One region of the Streptomyces sp. NPDC058295 genome, then DNA from elsewhere that is predicted to be linked to it. Evidence: riboswitches for the same ligand, from Rfam matches in the RefSeq annotation. Region 1 holds a riboswitch; each other region holds the start of a gene.

What was found. Region 1 has a riboswitch for cyclic di-AMP ahead of ACFVYS_RS40995 (M23 family metallopeptidase). Riboswitches for the same ligand answer to the same signal wherever they lie in the genome.
Region 2: it holds a riboswitch for cyclic di-AMP, as region 1 does, so the genes downstream of both, ACFVYS_RS07495 (transglycosylase SLT domain-containing protein) here and ACFVYS_RS40995 (M23 family metallopeptidase) in region 1, are expected to answer to the same signal.
Region 3: it holds a riboswitch for cyclic di-AMP, as region 1 does, so the genes downstream of both, ACFVYS_RS24605 (transglycosylase family protein) here and ACFVYS_RS40995 (M23 family metallopeptidase) in region 1, are expected to answer to the same signal.

The regions. Positions count from the first base shown of each region.
Region 1 covers NZ_JBHVYO010000074.1:3,688-13,950, forward strand. Annotated here, with positions in the region: gene ACFVYS_RS40970 (NUDIX domain-containing protein) at 1-551, shown strand, start outside; gene ribA (GTP cyclohydrolase II) at 529-1,170, opposite strand; gene ACFVYS_RS40980 (MarR family winged helix-turn-helix transcriptional regulator) at 1,337-1,861, opposite strand; gene ACFVYS_RS40985 (dihydrofolate reductase family protein) at 1,930-3,057, shown strand; tRNA gene ACFVYS_RS40990 (tRNA-Met) at 3,129-3,202, shown strand; cyclic di-AMP (ydaO/yuaA leader) riboswitch at 3,540-3,708, shown strand; gene ACFVYS_RS40995 (M23 family metallopeptidase) at 3,716-4,738, shown strand; gene ACFVYS_RS41000 (aldo/keto reductase) at 4,915-5,859, shown strand; gene ACFVYS_RS41005 (PrsW family intramembrane metalloprotease) at 5,893-7,449, opposite strand; gene trmB (tRNA (guanosine(46)-N7)-methyltransferase TrmB) at 7,542-8,384, opposite strand; gene lhgO (L-2-hydroxyglutarate oxidase) at 8,479-9,696, opposite strand; gene ACFVYS_RS41020 (MFS transporter) at 9,784-10,263, opposite strand, start outside.
Region 2 covers NZ_JBHVYO010000005.1:160,954-171,216, forward strand. Annotated here, with positions in the region: gene ACFVYS_RS07465 (hypothetical protein) at 1-532, opposite strand, end outside; gene ACFVYS_RS07470 (hypothetical protein) at 553-2,517, opposite strand; gene ACFVYS_RS07475 (polysaccharide deacetylase family protein) at 2,603-3,358, opposite strand; gene ACFVYS_RS07480 (glycosyltransferase) at 3,469-4,782, opposite strand; gene ACFVYS_RS07485 (GNAT family N-acetyltransferase) at 4,877-5,941, opposite strand; gene ACFVYS_RS07490 (HAD family hydrolase) at 6,232-7,056, shown strand; gene ACFVYS_RS07495 (transglycosylase SLT domain-containing protein) at 7,202-7,675, opposite strand; cyclic di-AMP (ydaO/yuaA leader) riboswitch at 7,679-7,906, opposite strand; gene ACFVYS_RS07500 (polyprenyl synthetase family protein) at 8,551-9,561, shown strand; gene ACFVYS_RS07505 (outer membrane lipoprotein carrier protein LolA) at 9,788-10,263, shown strand, end outside.
Region 3 covers NZ_JBHVYO010000023.1:97,641-107,903, reverse strand. Annotated here, with positions in the region: gene ACFVYS_RS24620 (hypothetical protein) at 1-1,706, shown strand, start outside; gene ACFVYS_RS24615 (cytochrome P450) at 1,703-2,998, shown strand; gene ACFVYS_RS24610 (transglycosylase family protein) at 3,204-4,220, shown strand; cyclic di-AMP (ydaO/yuaA leader) riboswitch at 4,426-4,612, shown strand; gene ACFVYS_RS24605 (transglycosylase family protein) at 4,616-5,323, shown strand; gene eno (phosphopyruvate hydratase) at 5,717-7,003, shown strand; gene ACFVYS_RS24595 (septum formation initiator family protein) at 7,137-7,613, shown strand; gene ACFVYS_RS24590 (DUF501 domain-containing protein) at 7,706-8,251, shown strand; gene ACFVYS_RS24585 (exopolyphosphatase) at 8,248-9,189, shown strand; gene ACFVYS_RS24580 (NAD(P)/FAD-dependent oxidoreductase) at 9,643-10,263, shown strand, end outside.

The DNA.
Region 1 (10,263 bases):
GCCGCACGACCTTCGACTACCGGCACACGGACGGCCACTGGAGCCGCGAGCAGCGCGAGACGTACGACAGGGGCGACGGCGCCACGATCCTGCTCTACGACCCCGAGCGCCGCACCGTCCTGCTCACCCGGCAGTTCCGGCTGCCCGCGTACGTCAACGGTCATCCGGACGGAATGCTGCTGGAGGCCGCCGCCGGACTCCTGGACGGCGACGACCCGCGCGAGGCGATCCGCCGCGAGGCGGCCGAGGAGACCGGTCGCGCGGTGCACGACGTCGAGCATGTCTTCGACGCGTTCATGAGCCCCGGTTCGGTCACCGAGCGCCTCGGCTTCTTCGCCGCCCCCTACGACGCCTCAGCCCCCGGTGCCGACACGGCGGGCGTGGCGGCCGAGGGCGAGGACATCGCCGTCGTCGAACTCCCCTTCACCGAGGCCCTCGACCTCGTCCGCACCGGCGCGATCGCGGACGCGAAGACCATCATGCTGCTCCAGTGGGCCGCGCTGGACGGCCCGTTCGGGCCGTCGGCGGTCAGCCCACGCTCAGCCCGGTGAGGTCGGCCAGCGGCAGCGTGTGCTGGGTCTGGAGGACCTTCGCGCGCAGGTAGCGGACGTTGTGCGGGGTCGTGAAGACGCCCGTCGGGACCCGGTCCTGGACCTCGATGCCCAGGTCGCGCAACTGGCCCGCCTTGTCGGGGTTGTTGGACAGCAGGTCCAGGCTCGTGATGCCCAGGGCGCGCAGCATCTGGGCGGCGGCCGTGTAGTCCCGGTCGTCCTCGGGGAGGCCGAGCGCGGCGTTCGCCTCGTAGGTGTCCAGGCCCTGGTCCTGGAGGGCGTACGCGTCGAGCTTGTTGTAGAGGCCGATGCCGCGGCCCTCCTGACGGAGGTAGAGCAGGACACCGCCGGTGACGGCTATGCGCTCGACCGCCTCGCGCAGTTGCGGCCCGCAGTCGCAGCGGGCCGAACCGAAGACATCACCGGTCAGGCACTCGGAGTGCAGCCGGACCAGGGGGGTGGCGCCGGGCGCCGGCTCGCCGAGAACGACCGCGACGTGCTCCTGGCCGTCGACGAGGCCGTGGAAGGTGACCAGTTCGGCGTCGACGGAGTAGCCGTCGGGGAAGCGCAGCGGTACCCGGACGCGGGCGCGCGGGGTGGCGGCGGGGGTGTCGGGCATGCGGTCTCCCGGGTCCGGAGGACGGTGACAAGGCGGCACTGGGCCACCTTGTGCTTCAGATTTGAAGCAGATCCAACGAGTCGAGACCCTACCCCATGCTTTAAATTTGAAGCAACTGATTTGTGGCGCCCGTCACAGGACCGGGCTCACGCTCGAGAGGCCGCGGTCACGGGGTGCCGGAGCAGGGCGACGAGCGGCGGCGCCACGGGAGGTCCTCCGGTGCCGTCTCGCCGCCGTCCTTCTCCTGGAAACCGCGTGCGACCTGCGTGAAGATCTCCTCCAGCTGTCCCACCTGCTCGGGGGTGAGCCGGTCGAAGAGGGCCGCGCGGACGGTTTCGGCATGGCCCGGCGCCACGTTCTCCAGCACCGTCATGCCCTCGTCCGTCAGGACCGCGACGCTGCCGCGCTTGTCCTGCTGGCAGTCCTCACGCCGCACCAGCCCGTCCTTCTCCAGCCGGGAGACCGCGTAGGTCAGCCGGCTGCGGGTGATCTTCAGCCGCTCCGCGAGGTCGGTCATCCGCAGCCGCCGCTCGGGGATGTCGGAGAGGTTGGCGAGGATGGAGTAGTACAGGTGGGGCATGCCGGCGTCCTGCTGGAGCTGCCGGTCGATCGCGTCCTCGAGGAGGAGGTAGCCGGCAACGTACGCGCGCCAGGCGCGTTGCTCCTCGGGGGTGAGCCAGCGAGTCGTCATGCCCCCAGTGTAAGTTTGTTTCAAACTTGAACCAAGCCCTGCCCGTCATCCCAGGGAGAGCCGCGCCGATGCCGTACCCGTACGTCCTGCTGTCCGCCGCCGTCTCCCTCGACGGCTATCTGGACGACACCACGCCCGAGCGCCTGCTCCTCTCCAGCCGCGCCGACTTCGACCGCGTCGACGAGGTGCGGGCCTCCGTCGACGCCATCCTCATCGGCGCCGGCACGATCCGCGCCGACAACCCCCGGCTCCTCGTGAACTCCCCCGAGCGCCGCGCCGCCCGGGTGGCCGCCGGACTGCCGCCGTACCCCCTCAAGGTCACCGTCAGCGGCTCCGGCGACCTCGACCCGGCGGCGAACTTCTGGCACACGGGCGGCGAGAAGGTCGTGTACACGACGGAGAAGGGCGCCGAGCGGGTGCGCGCGCTGGGCATCGCCGCGGACGCCGTCCCGCTCGGCCCCGAACTGGACTGGCGCCGCCTCCTCGAACACCTCCACGACGTGCGCGGCGTACGGCGGCTCATGGTCGAGGGCGGCGGAACGATCCACACCCAGCTGCTCCGGCAGGGCCTCGCCGACGAACTCCAGCTCGTCCTCGCCCCGCTCTTCGTGGGCGATCCGGCCGCGCCCCGCCTGTTCGGGCCGGGCGGCTACCAGGGCGGACGCCTGCGTCTGGTGGAGACCCGGCGCATCGAGGACGTCGTCCTGAACCGCTACGAGCCCACCGCCCCCGGTGCCGGACCGCTGCCCGCCGCCGCCGACCGGCACTGGCTGGCCCTCGCCTGCGCACTCGCCGCAGACTGCCCGCCGTCGGAGACCGCCTTCAGCGTCGGCGCGGTGATCGTGGCCGCCGACGGCACGGAACTGGCGCGCGGTCACTCCCGCGAGGCCGGCGACCCGGTCGTGCACGCCGAGGAGGCCGCCCTCGCGAAGCTCGACCCCGCCGACCCCCGGCTGCCCACCGCCACCGTCTACAGCAGCCTCGAACCGTGCGCCCGCCGCTCCTCCCGCCCGGCCCCCTGCGCCCGCCTCATCCTCGACGCGGGGGTGCGCAGGGTGGTCACGGCCTGGCGCGAGCCGGACACCTTCGTCACCGAGGCGGACGGCACCGGTCTGCTGACGGCCCGGGGCGTCGACGTCCTCGTCTTCCCGGAGTACGAGGAGCGGGCGAAGCAGCCGAACCGCCACCTCCTCTGAGGCCACCGAGGCCCCGCGGATCAACCGATGTGCTTTCTGTCCCGCTGATGGCGTACAGTTGTGTTCATCGCCGCGGGGTGGAGCAGCTCGGTAGCTCGCTGGGCTCATAACCCAGAGGTCGCAGGTTCAAATCCTGTCCCCGCTACTGATGAACCGAAGGCCGGAATCCGAAAGGGTTCCGGCCTTCGGCGTTTCCGTCGACGTTTCGCCGACCGCTTAGAGGACCTGCTTCCTCACTCTTGGTGACCGGCCGACCGCCCTGCGCATAACGACTGAGTCACCATCAAAACTCCTGTGACTGATGAAGCGTTTCCGGGGCATGTCGAGGCGCGGTCAACTCGCCCGTTTTTCACCGCTGGTAGCCCAAAAGTCCAGGCCAGAAATGTTGTTGATCAAGAGGAACAGCTTGGAAACCCACCCCCGGGTCTATTAACGTTCGATAACGCAGCGCGGTCGTCCCAGCCGGCACCAGAGTCGGCTCCGTGCGGCACGTGCCGAATCCCGCAAGGGAACCGGGGAACCACCACCATGGGGTGAATCACGCGGAAGCCGTCGTGAACTCGCAGAGTCCACGACCGGTATACGCGCGTAGGAGACCTTCCCGCTCCGAACCCGTCAGCTAACCCGGTAGGCGACGGAAGGAAAGGAGTGCGCCCGCGTGGCGTCCAACCCGCCTGCCCCCGAGGCCCCGTACGCGCCCAGCCAGCGGTCCACCGAGACCTTCGGCTACGGCGACTACCGCACCGACGAGGGACCTTGGGAGGAGTGGAACCCCACCGCGGAGTCCACTCGCCCGGTACGCGGCAAGCACCGCGTCGCCAAGCAGCGCGGCGGCGGATTCGCCCGCAGCTCCACCGTTCTCGGCGTCGGCGTCATAGCCGCCGTCAGCGCGGGTGGCATGGCCAGTGCCAACACCGGCAAGGCCCCGGTCTCCATCTCGATGCCGGACCTGCCCAACGTGGGCTCGCTCATCACCGACGACGAGCCCGCCCCGGAAGCCGCGCCGGCCCTCGCCAGCTTCGGCTCCGAGACCGCCGTGGACACCGAGGAGAGCACCTCCGACGCCGGCGAGGCGCTGCGCAGCCGGATCATGGCGCAGGCCGAGTCGCAGCAGTCCCAGGTCGAGGTCAAGGCCCTCGCCGCGGCCGCCAAGGCCGAGTCCGACGCCGCCGCCAAGGCCGAGAAGGAGGCGGAGGCCAAGGCCGCCGCCGCGAAGAAGAAGGCCGCCGAGGAAGCAGCCGCCAAGGCCGAGGCCGCGCGCCTGGCCGAACTGGCCAAGCAGTACACGCTGCCGACCTCCTCGTACACCATCACCTCGACCTTCGGTCAGGCCGGTTCGCTCTGGTCCTCCGGCTACCACACGGGTCTCGACTTCGCCGCGCCGACGGGCACGCTCATCAAGGCCGTCCACAGCGGCACCATCACCGAGGCCGGCTGGGCCGGTTCCTACGGCTACCGCACCATCCTGACCCTGGACGACGGCACCGAGCTGTGGTTCTGCCACCAGTCGTCGATCAGCGTCAGTGTCGGCCAGAAGGTCGCCACCGGTGATGTGATCGGCCGGGTGGGCGCGACCGGGAACGTGACCGGGGCCCACCTCCACCTCGAGGTCCACCCCGGCGGCAGCGCCGACGGCATCGACCCGGCGGCCTGGCTGCGCGGCAAGGGCCTCAACCCCTGAGCCGTCTCCCTTGAGCCGTTCGTCCTGAGCCGTTCCTCCGGACACGTTGATCCACCCCGCAGCCCTGACGCCCTCCGCGTCGGGGCTGCCGGTGTGTGCCGGTCATGCGTGCTGTTCACACGTTCTTCGCGTCACGCCCGGAATGGGCGGGCCGTCGATGCCCGTTGAGACAGAACATGACTTCTCTTCGCAAGCTCGGCTCCTCCGACCTCGAGGTCTTCCCGCTCTCCCTCGGCGGCAACGTCTTCGGCTGGACCGCCGACGAGACGGCCTCCTTCGCCGTGCTCGACGCCTACGCGGCCGCGGGCGGCAACTTCGTCGACACCGCCGACTCCTACTCGGCGTGGATCGAGGGCAACAGCGGTGGTGAGTCCGAGACCATCATCGGCAGGTGGCTGCAGGCCCGGGGCAACCGCGACGACGTCGTGATCGCCACCAAGGTGAGCCAGCACCCCGAGTTCCCCGGCCTGTCCGCCGACAACATCAAGGCCGCCGCCGACGCCTCGCTCCGCCGTCTGGGCACCGACCACATCGACCTCTACTACACGCACTTCGACAAGCCCGAGGTGCCCGTCGAGGAGATCCTCGGCGCGCTCGACGAACTGGTGCGGGCGGGCAAGGTGCGGCACATCGCCGCCTCCAACATCACGCCCGAGCGCCTCCAGGAGTCCCTGGAGTTCTCCGACCGCGAGGGCCTGGCCCGGTACGTCGCCCTCCAGCCCCACTACAACCTGGTCTCCCGCGACACCTACGAGGGCGGTCTCCAGGGCCTCGCCGCCCGCTTCGGCCTCGCCGCCGTCCCGTACTTCGCCCTCGCCGCCGGCTTCCTCACCGGCAAGTACCGGCCCGGTACGACCGTGGAGAGCGCCCGCGCGGCCGGCGCCGCCAAGCACCTCGACACGGAGCGGGGCCGGAACGTCCTCACCGCCCTGGACGAGATCGCCCAGGCCCACGACACCCGGATCCCCACGGTCGCCCTGGCGTGGCTCGCCGCGCAGCCCACGGTGGCCGCGCCGATCGCCTCCGCGCGGACGGTCGAGCAGCTGCCGGCGCTGCTGGGGGTGGCGCAGCTGGAACTGACGGCACAGGAGATCATCCGGCTGACCCGCGCCTCGGCCTGACCCGACCCGGGCCCCGGCCCTGCCTGCCCCGGCCTACCGGTGCGGGTGGGGAGCGGGATACGGTCCCGCCGGATACCCGGGTCCGGGTCCGTGCGTGGGGCCGTGTCCGGGGCCGGGGACGTGTGCCGCGGGGTACCCGGACCCATAGCCGTACCCGTACCCGTACGACGGTGCCGCCGGACTGCCGTACACCGGAGCCGTGGGATGGCCGAATCCGGCGCCGTGGCCCTGGCCCTGGGCCTGGTCCTGGCCGTGGGCCGGACCCTGGCCGTACCCGTACGCCCCGTAGACCGGCCAGGGCGGCGCGGCCACCCGTACCGGCGGGGCCGTCATCCGGGCGGCGTGGTCCAGCGCGGGCCGGGCGACGTCCGTCCGCCGCCACAGTTCGTTGAGCAACTCCCGCTCGCGTACGAGGAAGTCCGCGCCGGCCCGCCCCCGTCGGCCGCGGTGCCGCAGGAACGCGAGGGACGTCGCGTACGCCTCGTACCGCGCGACCTCCCGCGCGGCCGGCCTGCCGAGGTGCCGGCCGGCGTACTCCCGGGCCAGTCGCCGGGCCCGCATCGAGCCGAGCGCGTAAGGCTCGGCCGGGGTGAGCCAGCCGGCGGCCGCGTAGGCGGGCAGCTCCTCGCGTACGGTGCGCAGCTCGCGTTGCCGCGTCCACACCACCAGCCAGGTCAGCAGCCCGAACGCGGGAACCATGATCGCCGCGTACACCGCGAAGAACCCGAACTCGCCGAACGACGAGGAGCCGTTCCACAGGGCGTGCATGCCCATCGCGAGGAGCAGCCCGCCCAGCGGGACCAGCACCCGCCGCAGGTGCTGGCGGTCCCCGGAGAGCGCGGCGACGCCGAAGCCGATGCCGGTCAGGACGGTGAACAGGGGGTGCGCGAACGGCGACATGACGACGCGGACGAAGAAGGTCGCGGCGGTGACCGAGGCGATGCCGGTGTCGCCCGTGAGCTGGTCGGTGCCGAAGGCGGTGCCGAGGTAGAGGATGTTCTCGGTGAAGGCGAAGCCGGTGGCGGTGACCCCGGCTATGACCACGCCGTCGACGATCCCGGTGAAGTCCCGCCTGCGGAAGAGGAACAGCAGCAGGACGGCGGCGGCCTTCGCGGACTCCTCGACGATCGGCGCTATGACGGTCGCCCCGAGGGTGTCCGCGCTGGACGGGTCGGCGGTCGCGGTGGCTATCCATCTGGTCGCGAAACTGTTGGCGATGATGGCTATCAGCGCTGCCGCGCACGCGCCCCAGGCGAAGGCGAAGACCAGGTTCCGCCAGGGTCCCGGCTCCACCCGGTCCAGCCATCGGAAGGCGGCGACCAGCAGCGGCACGGGCAGCACGGCGAGCCCGAGCCCGACCAGGAACCCTTCCGTACCGGTCTGTTCGCGCACCAGCGCGAGGATGACCAGGCCCGACAGCGTGAGCAGGGTGATCAGCGCCCCGTACCGCACCCTCCCCCAAGTTCTCGGCCGCGCTCGGCCCCGGCGGGACCCCCACCGCTGCCACCAGTGAGCGTGCCGGAGCACACCGTCCTCGGGTGCGCCGCCGGGATGCGGCGGACAGGGCGGAAACGGAGGACTGATGGCCACGGCATCGACCCTAACGAGGGAGAGGACTGTGGTGGAGGGGGAGGCCGGTCGGCGATCCTTTGGTCGATCTTGTTGATCGGCCCCTTGGGGGGTCAGCGATTCCCGGGCCGGACGCGATGCTGTACGCGACGGAAGAGCAGATCGTTCACGACGTGACCCTTGTCCAGTCCCTGTCCCTCGAAACGGGTCAGCGGCCGGAACTCGGGCCGGGGCGCGAACCCGCCGTCGGCCCGGGTGTTCTCGAAGTGGGGGTGCGCGGTGAGTACCTCGAGCATCTGCTCGGCGTACGGCTCCCAGTCCGTGGCGCAGTGCACGGTCGCGCCCGGCTTCAGCCGCGTCGCGGCCAGGTCGAGGAACTCGGGCTGGATCAGGCGCCGCTTGTGGTGGCGCTTCTTCGGCCAGGGGTCGGGGAAGTAGACGCGCAGTCCGTCGAGCGAGTCCGCCGGCAGCATCTCGCGCAGCAGGATGATCGCGTCCCCGTTGGCCACCCGGACGTTGGTCAGCCCGGTGCGGTCCGCGAGGTTGAGCAGATTCCCCTGGCCGGGGGTGTGCACGTCCACCGCGAGGATGCCGGTGTCCGGGTCGGCGGCCGCCATCTGCGCGGTCGCCTCACCCATGCCGAAGCCGATCTCCAGCACGACGGGACGGTCGTCGCCGAACAGCTCGGCGAGGTCGACGGCGTGCCCGTCGATGTCGAGCCCCCACTGGGCCCACAGCCGCTGCAACGCGTCCGCCTGCCCGGCCGTCACCCGGCTGCGCCGGGGCTGGAAGCTCCGGATCCGCCGCTCGAAGTGCGACCCGGCGGGATCGGCCTTGGGCCCGTCGGGGAACCTGGGTTCTCCCTTGGCCCGGGTGTGCCGAACGGACTCGCCCGGGTGGTGCTCGCCACCGGGAAAGGGCTGGGGGGCTTCGGGGGTGCTCACGGAATCAGACACAGTGGTGTCGATTTTACGGGTCGGCTCCCGGTGCCTGCCGCGCCCGCGAGCCCGGCACCCGACCGCCGCCTCTGCGGGCGCGGTACCCCGCCGCTCACGCGTCGGTCAGCGCTCCCAGGGCCCGGCGGGCCACTTCACGGCCGATCGGCAGTGCGGCGGTGGCCGCCGGCGAGGGAGCGTTCAGCACATGGACCGTCCGCGGCCCCTCCCGTATCAGGAAGTCGTCCACCAGAGTGCCGTCCCGCAGCACCGCCTGTGCCCGCACCCCGGCCGCCGCCCGCACCAGGTCCCCCTCCTCCACCGCCGGCAGCAGCCGGCGCACCGCGTCCACGAACGCACCCTTCGACACCGACCGCCGCAGCTCCCCGACCCCGTACCGCCAGTGCTGCCGGCCCATTCGCCACACCCCGGGCCAGGCCGCCGTCGCCATCGCCTCGCGGGGCCGTACGACGCCCCAGCCGTACCCCTCCCGGGCCAGCGCCGGCACGGCGTTGGGGCCGACGTGCACGCTCCCGTCGATCCCCCTGGTCAGATGGACGCCGAGGAACGGGAACGCCGGATCGGGCACCGGGTACACCAGCCCGCGCACCAGCTCCGGTCGCGCCAGCTCGTAGTACTCGCCCCGGAACGGCACGATCCGCACCTCCGGTTCGTCCCCCGTCAGCCGGGCGACCTCGTCGGAGTACAGCCCGGCGCAGTTCACCAGCACCCGCCCCCGTACGACGTCCCCGCGCGCGGTGAGCACCGCCGCCCCGCGCTCCGGCCGCCGGTCGATCCGCACGGCCCGCGCGCCGTACCGGATCTCCGCCCCGGAGGCCCGGCCCAGCTGCCGTGCGACGGCCGTGTAGTCGCAGATCCCCGTCGTCCGTACGCGTATGGCGGCGAGTCCCCGGACCTCGGGCTCGTACTCCGCGATCTGGGCGGCGCCCAGTTCCCGGACCGGAATCCCGTTCTCCCGGCCGCGCTGCACCAGGGCGTGCAGCCGGGGCAGCTCGGCCCGGTCCGTGGCGACGATCAGTTTGCCGGTGACGGAGTGCGCGATGCCGTACTCCGCGCAGAACTTCGTCAGCTCCGCCGCGCCGCGCACCGCGTACCGCGCCTTCAGCGACCCCGGCCGGTAGTAGATCCCGCTGTGGATGACCCCGCTGTTGCGCCCCGTCTGGTGCCGGGCGACCCCGGGCTCCTTCTCCAGCACCGTCACCCGCGTACCCGGCGCGGCACGCGTGACCGCGTACGCCGTGGACAGCCCGACGATGCCCCCGCCGACCACGAGCACATCACAGTCGTAAGCGATCTTCGACACGCACACCACCTCCCGGCTTCGATAGTGCACTGCGCCACTGACAGTGCCTTCAAACCCGGGTCGGGCGTCGTGCGGGTCCCGCCGCCCCGCGCCGTCCTACGCCGGAGTCATCAGCAGGGGACGGGCCCGCTCGCGCAGTTCCACCACCCGGGGTTCGTCGCCGTAGGGCTCCAGCCGATGCAGAAGATCCTTGACGTACTCGGTGGTGCGGGCGGAGGAGATACGCCCGGCCACCTCCACGGCCCGCACCCCCTGTGCGCAGGCGGCGTCGAGGTTCCCCGACTCCAGTTCGGCGACCGCCGAGACGACGAGCCGCAGTCCGTGCGACCGGACGAACTCCTCCGTCGGCTGCGACAGCGCCTGCTCGGTGAACCTCCGCACCTGACGCGGAGCCTTCAGGTCGCGGTAGCACTCGGCGGCGTCGGCGGCGAACCGGTCGTAGGAGTAGAAGCCCAGCCAGGACGGGTCATGATCGCCGTCACGGGACCGCTCGAGCCAGCCCTCGGCGGCCTTCAGCGCCGCGCCGGCGGCATGCGCGTCCCCGGCGCGGGCGTGCGCGCGTGCCTCGACGAGCCG
Region 2 (10,263 bases), on a different contig from region 1:
GCGAGGTGGCGGTGAGCACGCAGAGCGAGAGGCTGATGGGCGCGGCGAGCGCGACCGCCTCCAGCCTGGCGCCGGAGGCCAGGCGACCTGGCTGCGGATACAGCGCCGCGCAGCCAGGACCGAACAGGACGAACAGCAGCACCGGGATCCAGCGCAGCGGAGAGGGGCCGGGTACGGCGGTGGCGGCCAGCGCCGACCAGCCCGAGGCCGCGACGAGGACTCTCAGGTGCGTCGAGGTGAACCTGCTGCCCTCGGCCCTTTCGGCCTCGCCCGTGATCCCGGCGCCCACACCCCCCACGCCCATGTCCCCGGCGCCCACATCCACGCCCCCCGTGCCCAGTTCCCCGTGGCCCCCGTCCCCGTGGCCCAGTTGCCCCTGGCCCAGTTCTCCGTGGCCGAGGTCCCAGCGACCCGGCTCCCCGTGGCGGAGGCCCCCGTGGCCCGGTTCGCCGCGGCCGAGGTCTCCGTGGCCCCTGTCGGAGGTGTTCTCGTTGTCGATGTCGTCGATGTCCTCGGAGCCTGTGGTCGTCACTTCGATCACCTTGTGGTCATTCATCGGGTGGCCGGGCGGTACTCCAGGACGACGCCGTACGGATGGCTCTCGACGGTCCGGAAGAGGGGCGAGGCGGACAGCTTCGAACGCAGGGTCTCGAAGCCACCGGGCGGCAGCAGGCCCTCGCCGGCGGTGTAGATGTCCTGGGTGCGAGTGAGGACGACGTACGCCTTCGCGCCCGGTGGGATCCCGTCCGCGAGATAGCCGGCCGGATCCTTCAGCATCTTCTCGTTCTCGGGCAGCGCCTGTTCGGCGAAGAACCAGTGTTCGAGACGGTCGTAGCGGTGCAGTGCCTGCGGGAAGGAGCCGCTGGTGGCGAGGATCAGCGAGCCGTCGGGAGCGTTGTCGAGGGCCCTGGTGACCAGGGCGGTCTCGTCCGGCGGCGTGTAGAACATCTTCTCCTTGCCGTAGTACGACGGCAGGAAGCCGGCCAGCAGCACCAGCAGGACGACCGGCAGGGCGATGGACGCCGTCCTGCGCCGCAGTGCCTTCGCCCTGCTGCGGTGGGTCCCCGCGACGGCCGGCACCAGCGCGGCGGCGGCGAAGAAGGCCGCGCCGGGCAGGGCGAACAGATAGACACGGAAGAGCATCTCGCCGCCGTAGTCGTTGACGGCGAACAGCGGTACCGGGGCGACGGACACCAGCAGCAGGGGCAACGCGCTGCGGGTCAGCCGGCGCCGCAGTACGACGGCGGTCCCGGCGAGGACGGCGACCGCGAGCACCATCGCCACGTTGGCGGTGCCCGCGAGTTCCGGCCCGGGCCCGGTGAGCTGCCCCGCGTAGCCCGCGCGGGAGTTCTCCGTCAGTTCGCCGATCGACTTCCTGATGGTGGAGAGCGTCTCGACGAACAGCGGACGCCCCATGGTCAGGTCCCAGGTGAGCATCAGCAGCGCGGCGACGACCAGCAGCCCGTAGTTGCGGTAGCGGCGGGTGAGGCTGAGCGCGACCAGACAGATGGTGAGCATCACCGGGGTGAGCTGGTGTGTGGCGTTGATGGCGGCGATCAGCGGAGCCAGGATCACCACGCACACCGCGCGCTGTCTCCGTCCCGTCGGTGGCGGGACGGGCGCGGCCACCGGGTCGAGGAAGGTGCGGTCGCGCAGCCGTCCGGCGGACCCGGGCCGCACGAAGTGCCGCAGCACCACCGCGAGGACCGTCAGGTGCAGCAGGTACGCGAGCGCCTGCGGGGCGAAGTAGTCCTGGCCCACCCAGTTGGCGAGCTGGAAGATCCACACGGCGGTCCAGATCAGCCGCCAGTCCTCGCAGAAGGTGCGGTAGATCAGGACCAGCACCGGCATCATGAGCAGGCCGACGACGATCGGCGCCCAGTTGGCGTACACGGCGGCGTTCTCCGCGCCGAAGGCGCGCACCAGGCCCGCGTTGAGGGTGAAGAAGCCCGGCCACTGGTCGTACGCGGACATGTTGCCCGACAGTGCCGCACCCGGTCGCAGCTCACCGTTGGCGAGCAGTGTGTTGACGATGGCGTCGTGCTTGGAGGCCCACGGGTAGCGCACCGCGTCGTACAGCACCGCCGGCGGCGCCTTCAGCGCGAGGAGCAGCGCGGCGCAGTGCGCGGCCGGCCACCAGGGTGCGGTGCCCGCACGCCGCAGACTGAGGACGAAGCCCGCGGTGAGGACCAGCAACGACAGGTAGTAGGCGACCGGCAGCCGGTCCAGCAGGCCGTAGTCGCCCATCTCGCGGAAGCCGATGCGGGGCAGTGCGTACACCCACAGTCCGGCGGCGAGCAGCAGCGTCAGCAGGCCGGCGTCCGGTCGGCGGCGTGGGATCCGCCAGGGTCCGCGGTCACCGCCGGTGGTCGGGCCCGGACTACCCGGACTACTCGGACCGCCCGGACTGCCAGGGCTACTCGGACCGCCCGGGCTCCCCGGTCTACCGGGGCTGCCCGGTCCGGTGGAGAGGTCAGGGGTGGGCAGCTCGCTGCTCTCGGTGCTCGGTACGGGCACATGGTGTTGCACGTCGAGGCCCCCCTCCCTCAAGTCAACTATAGGAATTTTCTCTTCTTTTCACACCAAAATCGTCGAACTCGGCTCAACCTGCGAACACCGGCCCCCGCACGGCGGCGCGGGCGCGGCGGTACCAGCGCCAGCCGACCGTCTTCGGCCCGTCGCGGTACGGGGCGACACGGGCGCCGGATCCCGCCAGCCAGCCCCGGACATCGGCGACGGTGTGACCGCGGCGCACGATGAGCCGGGCGATGCGGTAGTGCTCGTCGCGGTCCGAACTGAGCGCGTGCCGTACGGCGGTGGCCGTCTCGTAGCCCGCGGCCGCCGCCGTGCGCCGTACCCGCCCGCTGCTGTAGCCGTGCGGATAGGCGAGATGACGGACCTGGTGGCCGAGGGCGTCCTCCAACACCGAGCGGGACACCCGCAGTTCGTGCGCGAGCGCCTGTGGGGCGAGGGTGTCCAGCTGGGCGTGGGTGACGGTGTGGCTGCCGATCTCCATGCCGTACCGCTCGAGTTGCGCCGCCTGCTCCAGCGTCATCATCGGCGCGGGCGGCAGCAGGCTGCGTCCGCCACGGGTGATCGCTCCGGTGGTGAGGTAGGCGGTCGCGGACAGTCCGCGACCGGCCAGCGCCTCGGCGGTCGGACCGGGCAGATCGGCGAAGCCGTCGTCGAAGGTGAGCAGCACCGGCCGGGGCGGCAGCGGCGCCCGCCCCGCGAGGTGGTCGGCGAGCGCGCTGATCGTGACGGGCGTGCGGCCGCTGTCCACGACGGCGTCCAGGTGCTCGCCGAACTGCTTGGGGCTGACGGTGAACTCGGCGATCCAGCCCGGCGGTTCCTCCATCACCGCGTGATACAGAAACACCGGGATACTCCCGTTGCCGCCGTTGCCGCCGTTGCCGCCGTTGCCGCCGTTGCCGTCGCTGTTTCCGCCGGCTCTGTGTGCGGACGCCGTCATCGCGCAGCACCTCGCAGCGCGCGCCGGGCCCGCAGATAGCCCACCGGCCCGTAGAGCATGCCGCGCCGCTGGAGCCGGGAGAGCCGGGCGGGCCAGGCATGGGTCCGGGCGTCGTGACCGCCGGGCGCGCCGTCCGCCGCGGGCTCCGCCTCCCGGCTCGCCGTCAGCGTCCGCGCGTGGGCGAGCCCCCGGGGCAGCCGGGCCAGGAACGCGGGCAGCAGGCCGGGCCGGTTGACGAGGATCGCCGTGAGGTAGGCGGTGAGGCCGGCGCCGTAGCCGTACGCCTGGGTCTCCAGGTCCCGCCAGGTCTCCCGGTGGTGGTGCCAGACCAGGGCCAGCGGGGTGTAGTGGAGCCGGTGGCCCCCGGCGAGGACCCGGACGAACCCGTAGAGGTCGTCGCCGCCCCGCGCGAGCGTCCCCGCCCCGGTCGCCGGGTCGAAGCCACCGGCCGCCCGCAGCACCTCCGTACGGAAGGCCATGTTGGCGCCGGAGCCGAAGCGGCCCGCGGTGAACGGGAACAGCGGTTCGTCGGCGGGCGGGTCCTGTGGGTCGTACATGCGGGCCGTGAAGCCCTTGGCGAAGCCGCCGTGGCTCTCCAGGAGGACCTGGGCGGGGGTCCGCAGCCGGGCCGGCAGGATCAGGCCGGTGGCGCAGCCGAGGCCCGGGTCGGCGGTGAAGGGTGCGGTGAGTTCCGTGAGCCAGCGCGGGTCCGCCACGACATCGTCGTCGGTGAACGCGATCACCTCGCCGTGGGCCGTCTCGACGCCCTTGTTGTGCGCGACGGCGAGACCGGGCGCCGGTTCGGTGACGTACCGCACGCGCTCGGCGTACTTGCGTTCGACCAGGTCCCGGGTCGCGTTCGTCACGGGCGCGTTGTCGACGACGACGATCTCGAAGTCCGGATGATCCTGGGCGAGCAGCGAGTCGAGGGCGTGCGCGAGCTTCTCCGCGCGCTCACGGGTGGCGACGACGACGCTGGTGAAGGGGACGGTGGCGGGCTGGGCAGTCGTGGCGGTCGGGGCAGCCCCTTCCGTGGGCCCCGCCGAAGGCGGCCCGGGAGCCTGCTCGCGCGTGGCCAGGTCCATGAGGACGGTCTTCGGGTCCGCGCCCTGCGGCACCGACCCGAGCAGCGTCCCGATCGGCCGCCCGCCCCTTCTGACCAGCACGAACACCTCGCCGTGCGTGACGGGCGGACTTCCCGGCCCCGGTCTGAGGACACCCCCGTGGTCCAGCTCCAGCTCGGCGACCTGCACCGGCTCGATGTCCAGGAACCTCTGTATCTCCTGCTGTGCACGTACAGCGCGGTACATGAACCCCCCTTGTCTCACGTCCGTCACGCCCGTCACGTCCGTCAGGCCCGTCGCGTCCGTCAGGCCCGTCGCGCCGGCCGGTCGGTGCCGCCCGTCACGGTCGGCGCAGTCGGCCCGCGCCCTTCAAGGTCCGTGCGGCCGCCGCGGCGAGCCTCGGCCGGCTGCGCACGAAGTGATGCGCCCGGCGGGACGGCTCACGGCTGAGCCAGTAGAGCGCGGAGCCCACCCCCGGACGCGACCACGCCCCCTCGTACACGGGGAGCTCCCCGGTCTTCAGCGAGTCCTTGTACTCGGCCGCGCCCCGCCCCAGGTCGAGCAGGCCGATGCCCTCGGCGGCGGCCGACTCGGCCATCCGCAGATGCAGCACCAGGCCCGGCGAGAACTTCGCCAACTCCGGTTCGTACGCGGGGAACCAGCAGGCAAGGACGGTCGACGACCGCAGTCCGAAGTGGGCGGCGATCGGTTGGTCACCGGCGTAGAGGACGGAGAGCGTGCCGGAGCACTCCGGCGCGCGGGTCTCGGAGAGCGCGTCCACGAGCCGGGTGATCCACTCCTGTGCGAACCGGTCCCGGCGACCGGTCCTGCGGTACTGCGCGGACTTCCACGCCATGAGCGTGCGCAGCGCGGCCGGATCGCGCTCGTCGAACACGAACCGCACCTCCCCGACCTGGCGGCCGAGCCTGCGCTCCTTGGCCAGCGTCGTCTTCAGGAACTTCGGCGACTGGGCGCGCAGCACGGACTCATAGGTCTCGTAACCCTTTTCGACGTCGATGACATAGGACGCGTACTCCTCGGCCGCCTGCGGGACGAACAGCGCCTGCTCCGCCTCCAGGTTGTCGAAGGCGAAGCTCGACAGCCCACACGCCCGCATCAGTTCGTCGGCGTTCAGCCCCAGACCCGGGGCCAGCACCGCGCCCTGCACGTCCGAGACGCCGTACGCGAGGGCCTGGCCCTGTCCGAGCCGGCCCCGCTCGTGGGGCAGGAAGCCGACCGGCTCACGCCCCTCGTAGACCACCGCCACCCGCGAGCGTGGCCGTACCTGGCCCACGGCGTCGGTGAACTCCGGTTCCATGAAGGGGTTTCGCGGCAGCGTCGACTCGGCACGCAGCGCGCGCCACCGCTCCCGCTCCCCCTCGCCGAGGTCCTGCGGCCTCAGCACACGAATACGCCCACTGCTCAACCTGACCCCCCGATCAAGTCCCCCTGGAAACCTGGACGGTACCGGTCCGCCTGGGCATCGCGGTAGGTAGCGTCCCATGTTGTTGCCAACCGGTGCAGAGGCCTTTAACCGTCCGCTACCCGACGATGTGCCAGAAAGCCGTTTCATTGAGTCGGTCGGCAGCCAGGCGTGCGCCAGGCGCACAAGGGGAGTTGGCAGAACCGGACAGGACTTGGACGTCGGCCGGTTCGCGTCGAACCCGGGGGGCCTGGGATCCGTATTCTCTGATCATGGCCGCACCCACCGCATATGCCGCGCGCACCGCGTACTCCCTCATCGCCACCGACCTGGACGGGACGCTGCTCCGCGGCGACGACACCTTCTCCGACCGGTCGCTCGACGCGCTCGCGCGGGTGGCGGCCGCCGGCGCACGCCACCTGGTGGTGACGGGACGGCCCGCGCCCCGGGTGCGCCCGCTGCTCGACCGGCTGCACAGCAGGGGGCTCGCGGTGTGCGGGCAGGGCGCGCAGTTGTACGACGCCGGCGCGGACCGTCTGCTCTGGTCGGTCACCCTGGACCGGGAACTGGCCGAGACCGCGCTCGGCAAGATCGAGGCGGAGGTCGGGCAGTTGTACGCGGCCGTCGACCAGGACGGTGTCGACGGGCTGACGCTCATCGAGCCGGGCTACCGGATGCCGCACCCGACGCTGCCCGCCCTGCGCGTGGGCCGGCGCGACGACCTGTGGTGCGAGCCGATCAGCAAGGTGCTGCTGCGCCATCCGACGCTGTCCGACGACGAGTTGGCGTCGACGGCCCGCTCGGTGGTCGGCTCGCTGGCCACGGTCACCATGTCGGGACCGGGCACGGTCGAACTCCAGCCCTGCGGGATCACCAAGGCGACGGGTCTGGCCCTGGCGGCCGAGCACCTGGGACTGCGGCCCGAGGACACCGTCGCCTTCGGGGACATGCCCAACGACATTCCGATGTTTGACTGGGCGGCCCGGGGCATCGCCATGGCCAACGCGCATCCGGAGCTCAAGGCGGTCGCCGACGAGGTGACGACGTCGAACGAGGACGACGGCGTGGCCGTCGTCCTCGAACGTCTGTTTCCGTAACCGCTACCGGCTACTGGCGGCCGGTTACTGGTCACCGGCTTCCGGCGGCCAGCTACCGGCGACCGGCGACCGGTTGTCGGGCACCGGCGGCCGACACCGGTGGCTGGCACCGGCGGCCGACACCGCTGACCGGTCGGCGGGATGGTCAGTACGCGCCGAACACGTTGTCGATCGAGCCGTAGCGCGCGGCCGCGTAGTTGCAGGCGGCGGTGATGTTCGCGACCGGGTCGTACGAGTCCCACGACGTGCCGTTGACGTGGTAGGCGCGGAAGGTCGGGTCGATGACCTGGAGCAGTCCCTTGGACGGGATGCCCGCGGCCGCGTTGGAGTCCCAGAGGTTGATGGCGTTGGGGTTGCCGGAGGACTCGCGGATGACGTTGCGGTAGATGCCGTTGTACGTCCCCGGGATGCCGTGCTGCCCCATGACCTGGAGGGAGGCGCGGATCCAGCCGTCGAGGTTGTTGGCGTAGCCGAGGCTGGTGGCCGTGGAGACGGCCGGGGTCGCCGCGGAGGCGGTGGTCGCCCCGAGGACGGGGAGAGCGAGCACGGCCGCGCCGGTGGCGGCGACGGCGAGCGTGCGGATGAAACGGTTGCGGCGCGGCTGAGCGGCAGCGGGCATGTCGAATTTCCTCTCCGGCGCCTGCGAGGTGAGCTGTCGGGTTCGGGCGGGAGCTGCCCGGTCGCGTCCTGACGGTCGCGGCTTTACCCCAAGCCGTACGGCCTGTCCGAAACGTCTTGCCTATCCAAGACGTCCGGAAATTCCGTTTCGGCGATTTACCTGGTTCCCCCGCTCCTGCCGAGCGTTATCGATGGGTGTGCGGGCGGCGGCAGGATTCGGCGTTCCGCCCGACAGGCCGGGAACGTATGCGAGAGCACATGTCCGAAACAAGTACCGGATTCACAGATCACCCCTATTGACCTTGGTCTGTGGCCTATGGGGTGCTTGATCCTTTGTGGGTGCAAAGCTTCAACTTGCTTGAGGGGTGCGGAGAATCGGTGAACGGTGAGCTCGAACCGGATCTCCATGGGGAGTGAGCCAACTCACCAGCGTTCACAAGAGCGGCGAATCGGGCATTAGTCCCAACTCATTGTTAAAGCACCGGCAATGGGGGGAGAACGGGAGCGGAGGGGAGTCGCTTCGCCTTGCGTCCGACGCGTCGCGGGGGAAGGGCGAAGGAAACGCGTGATCGTCGTCACGTGGAGAGGGGGCCGGGCGGGCCCGTCGGTCAGACAGGAGCCCCGGTCCGGGACATGAATCCCCGGTTCCCGGAAACTCGCTCCATGTCCGCTCATATGAGCTGATCAAAACCATATCGGGCGTGATCCGATACCGCCTGGCCTGCGGGGGCCTCCCGGGCGAGTCCATTCGAGCCCGCGGGACGTGGGGGCTATCGGTGATCGAAACGTGACCGGATACGCTGACTTGAGTGATGGCAGAGACCTATCGACAAACCGCGTAATCGCCAGTAGACACCAGCAGACAGGAGACCCCTCGTGACCGTCGTCGGGCCGTTCGGGCTGAGCGTGCGGGACCAGGCTCTGGAAGCCGATGTCCAGGCCGGATTGGCGGCTGTCGAGGAAGGCTTGCTCGAGGCCACCAAGAGTGCGGTCCCGTTCATCACGGAGGCCGCCCAGCATCTCGTGCGCGCGGGCGGGAAGCGGTTCCGGCCGCTGCTCGTGGTGCTCGCGTCGCAGTTCGGTGACCCGTACGCGCCGGGTGTGGTGCCCTCGGCCGTCGTGGTGGAGCTGACCCACCTGGCCACGCTGTACCACGACGACGTGATGGACGAGGCGGCCGTGCGCCGCGGGGTGTCCAGCGCGAACAGCCGCTGGGGGAACTCCGTCGCCGTCCTCACGGGTGACTTCCTCTTCGCGCGTGCCTCCCACATCCTGGCCGACCTCGGGCCCGAGGCGGTGCGGGTGCAGGCGGAGGCGTTCGAGCGGCTGGTCACCGGGCAGATCCTGGAGACCGCGGGGCCGACGGACGGGCGGGACCCGGTCGACCACTACCTCGACGTGCTCGGCGGCAAGACCGGCTCGCTGGTGGCGGTGGCCTGCCGTTTCGGGGCGATGATGTCCGGCGCCGACGAGACGGTCGTCGACGTGCTCACGCAGTACGGCGAGCGACTCGGCGTCGCCTTCCAGCTGGCGGACGACGTCCTGGACATCGCCTCCGACTCGCACGAGTCGGGCAAGACGCCGGGGACGGACCTGCGCGAGGGCGTTCCCACGCTGCCCGTGCTGCGCCTGCGGGAGCGGGCGGCGCGGCTGTCGCTGCCCGAGGACATCGCCCTGTGCGAGCTGCTGGACTCCGACCTGACCGACGACGCCCGGCACACCGAGGCGCTGGAGGCGCTCCGGGCCCACCCGGCGCTGGAGCAGGCCCGCCGGGACACCGTGCGGTACGCGAAGGAAGCGCGGTCCGCGTTGGCGCCGCTGCGGGAGTGCGACGCGAAGGCGGCGCTGATGGAACTCTGCGACGCGGTGGTCCACCGGGCGGGCTGACCCCGGGGACCCCTACGGGTCGGATGCCGCCTAGTCACCTTCGTGTCATACCGCAGGCGTATGTGGAGTTGAGCCCTCGGGTTGACGCTTCCCCCTGGCTGATTTGGTCAGATGGGAACCACGGAAAACACCACTCCTCACCGATTCGGGTGAGAATGGCGGCTTGGGGTGGGGACGTTCAGGCGTGAGATGACCAGCCGCCGCCGACGACGGAGGTAAGGCACACATGGCACCGAAGGCATCCGACGACACCACGACCGGCGGGGAGTCGACCGGCGCGGAAGCCGACGACCTGCGCCTCGGACGGCGCAAGGCCGCACGGTACATCGTCCCGGTCACCGTGATCGGTGTGGCGGCGGCGACGATCGGGCTGGTCCCGGCGCTCGCCGACTCCGGCGACCCCGACCTGCCGAAGATCACCGCACAGCAGCTCCTCGACAAGATCGCCGCTTCGGACGTGCAGCAGCTGTCCGGGACGGTGAAGATCAGTACCGACCTCGGGCTGCCCGACCTCGGCGGACTGGAGAGCGGCCTCCTCTCGGGGGCCACCCAGGGCGGCGACGGTTCGTCCGCCGACCCGTCCACCAAGCTCACCGAGCTCGCCGCCGGCACGCACACCCTGCGCGTCGCCGCCGACGGCCCGGACCGGCAGAAGCTCTCGCTGCTGGAGAACGCCGCCGAGTACAGCGTCATCCACAACGG
Region 3 (10,263 bases), on a different contig from region 1:
TGCTGGTGATCACGGGCGGCCCGCTGACCGGCAAGTCGAGGACGGCCTGGGCGGCCGTGGTCCGTGAGACGGGTCCCGGGACCCGGGTGTACGCGCCGGCCCCCGGCACGGACCTGCGCGGGCTGCCCGCCCTGCTGCGCGGCCGGGACGGTGCGTACGTGCTCTGGCTGGACGAGTTGGAGGGCCACCTCGGCGAGCACGGCCTGACGATGGGCCTGCTGGCCGACCTGAGGACGCTCGGGGTCCCGGTGGTGGCCACCATGGGCGACGACGCCTACGACACGCACCGCTTCGGAGAGGGACCCGCGTCCCGCCTGATGACGCTGGCACGGTCGGAGCGGGTGAGCTCGGGGTGGAGCGAGCAGGAGGTCGAGCGGCTGACCGGGCTGCGCGACGACCGGCTCGGCGAGGCCCTCGACCGACGCGGCGCCACCAGCGTCACCCAGTACCTGGCCATCGGCGCGGAACTCCGGGCGAAGTGGCAGCGGGCCGCCCGCTCCAACAGCCGCCATCCGTACGGTCACCTGCTGATCAGAGCCGCGACGGATCTCGCCCGCTGTGGCGTCACCGGGGACATCCCCCGTCGGCTGCTGGAGGAGGCGTGCCGCAGCTACGGGGCGGGGCGTCCGGATATGGAGTCGTTCCAGGAAGCCGTCGACTGGGCCGTCCAGCCGCTGCACGGGGTCACCGGGATGCTGGTCCCGGGAGCGCCGCTGAGGGTGGGGGAGAGCGAGGAGACCTGGCGGCCGTACGGCTCGCTGGTAGCCGACGCGGAGGAGGCGGCGGCGAGGGCGGTCCCGGAGACCGTCTGGCGCTGTGCGCTGGAGGGGACGAAGTACGACACCGGGGTGCACCTGAACGTCCGTGCGACCGCCGGCCTCGTCTTCTCGGCCAGGGCGCAGGACGGTGACGCCGGGGCGATGCACATGCTGAGCCTGCTCTCCGAGAACGAGGCGACGGCGCTGGACTGGCTGCGCAAGGCCGTGGACGCGGGGAGGACGGAGCTGGCGGGACAGGTCGGCGAGCGGCTCCTCGGGCAGGGCGAGGCGGAGGAGGCGCTGCCCTATCTGCGGGCGGCGGCCGAGGCGAAGCCCGATGGTCCACAGGCGCGGCTGGTCGGGGAGGCGCACCTGGCGCTGGCCGAGCAGTGGCTGCGCAAGGCGGCGGCCGAGGCTGACATGGCGGCCACACACCGGCTGGGGGACCTGCTGCTGGGGCGCGGCGAGTTCAGCGAGGCGATGGACCTCTACGTAAGTGCCGAGATGCAGGGATACACCCCCGTGGCCCGCAGCGCGGCCGTGTCCTTCCTGCTGAGTCACGAGGAAGAGACCGCCGAGGTACTGCTGGCCCGCGCCGCCGCCGACGGCGACGAGGGGGCCGCCGAGTTGCTGGCCGGCCTCCGCAAGCCGCGGCAGAGCCTGGACGACGCCGCGGACTACTTCGCCGGCGACGGCAGGCTGGACGCCACACACGAGGCCGCTGTGGTGGAGAAGATGGGGTTCTCGGACGAGGCCCGCAAGGGGTACGAGCAGGGTCACGCCCGCGGCGACGCCTACGCCGCCTACCGGCTCGCGCTGCTCCTCGAGAAGCAGGACAGCGCCGCCGAAGCCACCCTCTGGTACCGCAAGGCCGCCGACCTGGGGCACCCCGCCGCGCGGAAGGCCCTCGCGGAGCGCGGCGAGGACACCGCTACGGTCGGGGAGTGACCGAGCAGCCCGACACAGACCACCAGGACCGCACCACTCCCGAACTCTTCACCTGGGAGTTCGCGACCGACCCCTACCCCGCCTACGCCTGGCTGCGCGAGCACGCGCCCGTGCACCGCACCGTTCTGCCCAGCGGGGTCGAGGCCTGGCTGGTCACCCGGTACGCCGACGCGAAACAGGCCCTCGCCGACCAGCGGCTCTCCAAGAACCCGGCGCACCACGACGAACCGGCGCACGCCAAGGGCAAGACCGGCATCCCCGGTGAGCGCAAGGCCGAGCTGATGACGCATCTGCTCAACATCGACCCGCCGGACCACACCCGGCTGCGACGGCTCGTCAGCAAGGCCTTCACCCCGCGCCGGGTCGCCGAGTTCGCGCCCCGGGTCCAGGAGCTGACGGATCAGCTCATCGACCGGTTCGCCGCCGAGGGGAAGGCCGACCTCATCCACGACTTCGCCTTCCCTCTCCCCATCTACGCGATCTGCGACCTCCTGGGCGTCCCCCGTGAGGACCAGGACGACTTCCGCGACTGGGCGGGGATGATGATCCGGCACGGCGGGGGCCCGCGGGGCGGTGTCGCGCGGTCGGTGAAGAAGATGCGCGGTTATCTGCTGGAGCTCATCCACCGCAAGCGCGCGGAGCTTCCCGCCGATCCGGCTCCCGGCGAGGACCTCATCTCGGGTCTGATCCGCGCCTCGGACCACGGCGAGCACCTCACCGAGAACGAGGCCGCCGCCATGGCCTTCATCCTGCTGTTCGCGGGCTTCGAGACCACCGTCAATCTCATCGGCAACGGCACCTACGCCCTCCTCACCCACCCCGAGCAGCGCGCACGCCTCCAGCTCTCGCTCACCGAGCACGACGGCGACCGCGGCCTCCTCGAGACGGGCGTCGAGGAACTCCTGCGCTACGACGGTCCTGTGGAGCTCGCCACCTGGCGGTTCGCGACCGAGCCGCTGAGCATCGGCGGGCAGGACATCGCGCCGGGCGACCCCGTGCTCGTGGTGCTGGCGGCGGCCGACCGTGACCCGGCGCGCTTCGCGGACCCCGACACCCTCGACCTGTCCCGCCGTGACAACCAGCACCTCGGCTACGGCCATGGCATCCACTACTGCCTGGGAGCCCCGCTGGCCCGGCTGGAGGGCCAGACCGCGCTGGCCACCCTGCTCACCCGGCTGCCCGATCTCCGACTGGCCGTGGAACCGGCCGAGTTGAGGTGGCGCGGCGGGCTCATCATGCGCGGACTGCGGACTTTGCCGGTCGAGTTCACTCCGGTGCATTCCGGCTCATAAGCGATCCACATCTGACCGGATGTCAGCCGGAGTGTGACCGTTCGGCGGAGTAAAGGTGACCAACACTCAAGTCTGTGATCTTCACGTGATCTGCGCGGCATTAACTTGTGACAAGTGATCGTCTGCCGATACGTTCTCTCGTCAGCGCGACGCATCGGTTCCACTCGCCGCGCCGGTCAGTGCTGTCCAGAGAAAGGCCCTTCGCATGCTCTCCGGGAACGGTCGTCACCGTCGCCCCCGCCAGGCCCCGGCCCTCCTTGTCGCGGCCGGAGTGACGGGCTCCGCCATCGCCATCCCGCTGCTCGCCGCCTCCGGCGCGAGTGCGGCGGACGGCACGGTGTGGGACAAGGTGGCGCAGTGCGAGACCGGCGGCTCGTGGAGTGCCGACGAGGGTGGCGGCGAGTACGGCGGCCTGAGTCTCACCCAGAAGGACTGGGAGGCGAACGGCGGCCTCGACTACGCGACCAGCCCCGACCTGGCCAGCCGCAGCCAGCAGATCGCCGTCGCGCAGAAGGTGCTCGCGGCCGAGGGGATCGGCGCTTGGGGCACCTGCGGGCTGACCTCCGGGCTCACCCAGGAGAACGGCGCGCTGAGCGTGGACACCGGCGTGGCGGACGACTCGTCCGACTCGTCCGACTCATCTGGGTCTTCCGGATTGTCCGACCTGTCCAGGGGATTGTCCGGATCCTCGGGCTCCACGGCCGACGACGACTCCTCGGCCGGATCGTCCGACTCGTCCGCTGATTCCTCCGGTTCGCCCTCGGCGTCCGCTTCCTCCCCTTCATCCTCTTCCTCCGCCGCCACGGTCGACTCCGGCACGTCCGGCGGTTCCGGCGGCCGGAGCGACGGCTCGACGGGCGCGAGCTCGCCCACGGCGACCCCGGGTGCGGACGACTCGGACAAATACGTCCAGGACGAAGGTTCTTGGAGTCTCGTCGACACCGGCTCCCTGGGCCCGGGCAAGCACCGCGGCGCCACCGCCGACGAGGCCGCGACCAAGAGCGCGACCGGCACCGGCGTGGACGGCACCGCCCCCGCCTCCGCCGGCCGGCATGCCGCGGCCACCTATGTCGTCCAGGAGGGCGACTCCCTCGCGTCCATCGCCGACTCCCTTGGTCTCGACGGCGGATGGCGCGCCCTCTATGCCGAGAACAGGGGCCTCATCGGTGTCGACCCGAGCAACATCGCCGCCGGTCAGACCCTCGACACAGGGGTGGAATAGGGCGCAAAGCCCAAGAAAAACAGCGGGAGTTCACGTCACGCTTCGCGCCGAATGTCCGGTTTGGTGAAAGTGTGGGATGAGTCTCAGAAGCCCTGATCGTCTTTGAAATTCCGTCGATCGCGTGTCTACGGTCGAGGCCGCTCGGCAACCCGAGCCCCGGCCGTCGCAACGCCGAATCCTGCCAGCGACGAACCGGGAACAGTCGTCGCGTCAAGCGCCGTAGGCAGGAGCGGGGGACCCAAGGTAAGTGCCGCGCCGGTCGGTTGACCGGAACGGCTAGGGGTGAAGCCACACCTCCCACGGAGCAGCGCTCCGACGGGCGAGGAAGTGGCCGGGCAACTCACACGACCCGAACCCGACAGCTCACCTCGCAGGCGTCGGTGAGGGGATCCACCATGCTGTTTTCCGCCAAGGGCAAGCACCGCCGTCCCTCCAAGGCGACCCGCGTCGCCACGCTCGCCGGCGTCACCGGCGTCGCCATCGCCGCCCCGCTGATGGCGGCCGGCAACGCCTCCGCCGCCACCGCCTCCGAGTGGGACACGGTCGCCCAGTGCGAGGCCGGCGGCAACTGGTCCATCAACACCGGCAACGGCTACTACGGCGGTCTGCAGTTCTCGGCGTCCACCTGGGCCGCGTACGGCGGCACCGCCTACGCCTCCACCGCCGACCAGGCCTCCAAGTCCCAGCAGATAGCCATCGGCGAGAAGGTCCTCGCGGGTCAGGGCAAGGGTGCCTGGCCGGTCTGCGGCACCGGCCTGTCCGGCGCCGCCTACAACGGCTCGAGCGCCGCCTCCTCGGGCTCCGGCTCCTCCGGTTCCTCCAGCTCGTCGAACGGCGGCAGCACCAGCAGCCGCTCGACCGACGAGCAGAGCGCCTCCCGCTCGACCGACCGCCCGGCCGCCTCCAAGACGGTCACCACCCCCACCGGCAAGAAGGTCAAGAAGGGTGACGGCGAGTACAAGGTCGTCAAGGGCGACACCCTCAGCTCCATCGCCGAGAAGCACAAGGTCAAGGGTGGCTGGGCGAAGCTGTTCGAGCTGAACAAGGACATCGTCGTCGAGGCCGACCTGATCTACCCGGGCCAGCAGCTGCACCTGAAGTGACGCTCGGCCCGAAGTGACACCGGGCCCGCAGTGACGCTTCGCCCGAAATGACACCTGGCCCCCAGAGAAGCCACAGCACCCTCATATCCGAGGTCGGCACACTGAAGACCTCGTGAGGGTCACCCCCCGTCCCCACGGGCCCCCCGCTCCGGTGCGTGTTCCCCCGTACGCACCGGAGCGGGGTTTCTCTTTGCCCGTTCGTCACTTCCTGTCGGCTTTTCTCGGCCACCCCCTTTGTTCCGGGCGGAAACAATAGGTACCGTCTGTCTGTCCACGGGACGGTCGGTCGGCTGCCGACGGTCCCGGGGCGGTTAGGCTCTAGTCGCAAGGCTCAGCAAGGGCTCATCAAGTCCCCTGGGCCCCGCACAACCAGCGTCACATCCCAAGAAGGAGATGCTCGTGCCGTCCATCGACGTCGTCGTAGCCCGGGAAATCCTGGACTCCCGAGGCAACCCCACGGTCGAGGTCGAGGTCGGCCTCGACGACGGCAGCACGGGTCGTGCCGCCGTTCCGTCCGGTGCCTCCACCGGTGCCTTCGAGGCCATCGAGCTCCGCGACGGTGACCCCAACCGCTACCTCGGCAAGGGTGTCGAGAAGGCCGTCCTCGCGGTCATCGAGCAGATCGGCCCGGAGCTCGTCGGCTACGACGCCACCGAGCAGCGCCTGATCGACCAGGCCATGTTCGACCTGGACGCCACCGACAACAAGGCCTCGCTCGGCGCCAACGCCATCCTCGGCGTCTCGCTCGCCGTCGCGCACGCCGCCTCCGAGGCCAGCGACCTGCCGCTGTTCCGCTACCTGGGCGGCCCCAACGCGCACCTGCTGCCGGTGCCGATGATGAACATCCTGAACGGCGGCTCGCACGCCGACTCCAACGTGGACATCCAGGAGTTCATGATCGCCCCGATCGGCGCGGAGTCCTTCTCCGAGGCCCTGCGCTGGGGTGCCGAGGTCTACCACACCCTCAAGAAGGTGCTGAAGACCAAGGGCCTGTCCACCGGCCTCGGCGACGAGGGCGGCTTCGCCCCGAACCTGGAGTCCAACCGCGCCGCGCTCGACCTCATCATCGAGGCCATCAAGCAGGCCGGTTACGTCCCCGGCGAGCAGATCGCGCTCGCGCTCGACGTCGCCGCGTCCGAGTTCTACAAGGACGGCAAGTACGAGTTCGAGGGCAAGTCCCGCTCGGCCGCCGAGATGACCGAGTACTACGAGGAGCTCGTCTCCGCGTACCCGCTCGTCTCCATCGAGGACCCGCTGTACGAGGACGACTGGGCCGGCTGGAAGGTCATCACCGACAAGCTGGGCGACAAGGTCCAGATCGTCGGCGACGACCTCTTCGTCACCAACCCGGAGCGTCTGGCCCGCGGCATCGAGGAGGGCTCCGCCAACGCCCTGCTCGTCAAGGTCAACCAGATCGGTTCGCTGACCGAGACCCTGGACGCCGTCGAGATGGCCCAGCGCAACGGCTTCAAGTGCATGATGTCCCACCGCTCCGGCGAGACCGAGGACGTCACCATCGCCGACCTCGCGGTCGCGGTGAACTGCGGCCAGATCAAGACCGGCGCCCCGGCCCGCTCGGACCGCGTCGCCAAGTACAACCAGCTGCTGCGCATCGAGGAGATCCTCGACGACGCCGCGGTCTACGCCGGCCGCAGCGCCTTCCCGCGCTTCAAGGGCTGAGCAAGGTCTGATCAAGGGCTGACGCCGCCGACCCCAACCGGGGCAAGGCTCCGCCAGTCGTACGTACGTCCCCGTACCGGTCCCGTACCGTGTGCGGGGACGTACGCACGTGTGAGACGGGAGGCGGGAAGCAGTGGCCGTGAAGGACCGGGACCGTTTCTCCACCGCGACCAGGATCAAGCTGCTCGGCGAGCAGACCGCGGCCCGGGTCTACCGCTCCCAGACCAAGCGCCAGGCCCGCCGCTCCCGGCTCACCGGCCGTGCCGCGCTCCTCGCGCTCGTGCTCTGCACGCTGATCGTGGCCCTGGCCTACCCGATGCGCCAGTACGTCTCCCAGCGCGCCGAGATCGCCGATCTGGAGCGCGAGAAGCGGCAGGCCAGCGAACGCGTCGAGCAGCTGCGCGACCTCAAGGCGCGCTGGCAGGACGACGCCTACGCCGAGCAGCAGATCCGGCAGCGGCTGCACTACGTGCTGCCGGGGGAGACCGGGTTCGTCGTGATCGACCCGGACGCGGCCAGGCAGTCCCGCGCCGACCTCGGGTCGGCCGACCGCCCCTGGTACTCGAACGTCTGGGACGGCGTCGACAAGTCCGACGCCTCGGACCAGTGAACAGCCGACCAGTGAACGACCGACCGGTGAACTGAGACCGGTGAACCGACCGGTGGTCAGAACCGGTTGCCGGAACCGATAGAAAGACAGGCATGGAAACGCCCCCGCCGACCACCCCGCGCACCGAGCCCACCGACGCGGACGTCGAGGCCTTCAAGCAGCAGCTCGGACGGCCGCCGCGCGGTCTGCGCGCGATCGCGCACCGCTGCCCGTGCGGTGAGCCGGACGTCGTGGAGACGGCCCCCCGCCTGCCCGACGGCACGCCCTTCCCGACGCTGTACTACCTGACGTGCCCGAAGGCCAACTCGGCCATCGGCACGCTCGAGGCGAACGGCGTGATGAAGGAGATGACGGAGCGGCTCCAGGCCGACCCGGAGCTGGCCGCCTCCTACCGTGCCGCGCACGAGGACTACGTCCGGCGCCGGGACGAGATCGAGGAACTGAAGAACTTCCCGAGCGCGGGCGGCATGCCGGACCGGGTGAAGTGCCTGCACGTGCTCGTCGCGCACTCCCTGGCGGCCGGCCCGGGTGTGAACCCCCTCGGCGACGAGGCCCTGGAGATGCTCCCGCAGTGGTGGCGCAAGGGCACGTGTGTGGTGCCGGCCGCGCGGGACGACGCGAAGGCGGCCGCCCGGTGACCCGGGTCGCCGCCGTCGACTGCGGTACGAACTCGATCCGCCTCCTCGTCGCCGACGCCGACCCGGAGACCGGCGAGCTGGTCGACCTGGACCGCCGGATGACGATCGTCCGCCTCGGCCAGGGCGTCGACCGCACCGGACGGCTCGCCCCCGAGGCGCTGGAGCGGACCTTCGCGGCCTGCCGGGAGTACGCGGCCGCCATCAAGGAGTACGGCGCGCAGCGGCTGCGCTTCGTCGCCACCTCCGCCTCCCGGGACGCGGAGAACCGGGACGAGTTCGTGCGCGGGGTGCTGGACATCCTCGGCGTCGAGCCCGAGGTCATCACCGGCGACCAGGAGGCCGAGTTCTCCTTCACCGGCGCCACGAAGGAACTGAAGGGGCGCACCGACCTGGCCAAGCCGTTCCTGGTGGTGGACATCGGCGGTGGCTCGACCGAGTTCGTGGTCGGCGACGACCGGGTGCGTGCCGCGCGCTCCGTCGACGTGGGCTGCGTACGGATGACGGAGCGGCACCTGGTCGTGGACGGGAAGGTCACCGACCCGCCCACCGCCGGGCAGATCACCGCGATGCGCGCCGACATCGAGGCCGCCCTCGACCTCGCCGAGCGGACGGTCCCGCTGCGCGAGGCGCACACCCTGGTCGGCCTGGCCGGTTCGGTGACGACGGTCGCGGCGATCGCCCTGGGCCTTGAGGAGTACGACTCCACGAAGATCCACCACGCGCGGATCGGTCTCGACCGGGTCAGGAGCATCAGCGACGAGCTTCTCCGGGCCACCCACGAGGAGCGCGCGGCGCATCCGGCGATGCATCCGGGCCGGGTGGACGTGATCGCGGCGGGTGCGCTCGTCCTGCTGGCGATCATGGAGCGGATCGGCGCGCAGGAGGTCGTCGTGAGCGAGCACGACATCCTCGACGGCATCGCCTGGTCGATCGCGTGACTCCGGCGGACCCGCTACTTGCACTCTGCTGAGCAGGCAGGATGCGCGAATGAGCAGACCCGAGGGGCCCTTCGTGGCCCCTCGGACGCGTTCCGGAGGCACCCCCTCGGGAAAGTTCGTGAAGTTCTTCACAAGGAATTCGGCCCTGTCGGAGGACAGACGTGTCTTCGTTGACCCTTCCGGGGGCTCAACACCCGTGTGAACGTGTTCAAAAGAGGCGGGCGCGGACGTATCGCGGAGGTCGGGGGAAGGGGTCCCGGACGGCCCTCACGGAGCCCTTCCGAGCCCGGAGAGGCAGCTCACGCGGCATTGACAACGCCATGCCCTACACGCTGGTTCCCCCTCCGCGCCATGACGTGGATCACGCGGGTCGCGGAGGATAGCACACACCCCCGGGAAGCTTGTGAAGGGGCGCACGAGCGACCCCCCTCGAGCGGGTGGATACTCGATGGCATGAGCACCACGGAGCGTCCCAGGATCCTCGTAGTAGGCGGTGGGTACGTAGGCCTGTACGCAGCTCGGCGCATCATGAAGAAGATGCGCTACGGCGAGGCGACCGTCACGGTCGTCGACCCCCGGTCGTACATGACCTACCAGCCCTTCCTCCCCGAAACCGCCGCCGGCAACATCTCCCCGCGCCACGTCGTCGTCCCGCTGCGACGCGTGCTGCCCAAGGCGGAGGTCCTCACCGGCCGGGTCACCACCATCGACCAGGACCGCAAGGTCGCCACGATCGCGCCGCTGGTCGGCGAGGCGTACGAGCTGCCCTTCGACTACCTGGTGATCGCGCTCGGCGCGGTCTCCCGCACCTTCCCGATCCCCGGCCTCGCCGAACAGGGCATCGGTATGAAGGGTGTCGAGGAGGCCATCGGCCTGCGCAACCACGTCCTCGAGCAGCTCGACAAGGCCGACTCCACGACCGACGAGGAGATCCGCCGCAAGGCGCTCACCTTCGTCTTCATCGGCGGCGGTTTCGCCGGTGCGGAGACCATCGGTGAGGTCGAGGACCTGGCCCGGGACGCGGCCAAGTACTACAAGACGGTGTCCCGCGAGGACATGCGCTTCATCCTCGTC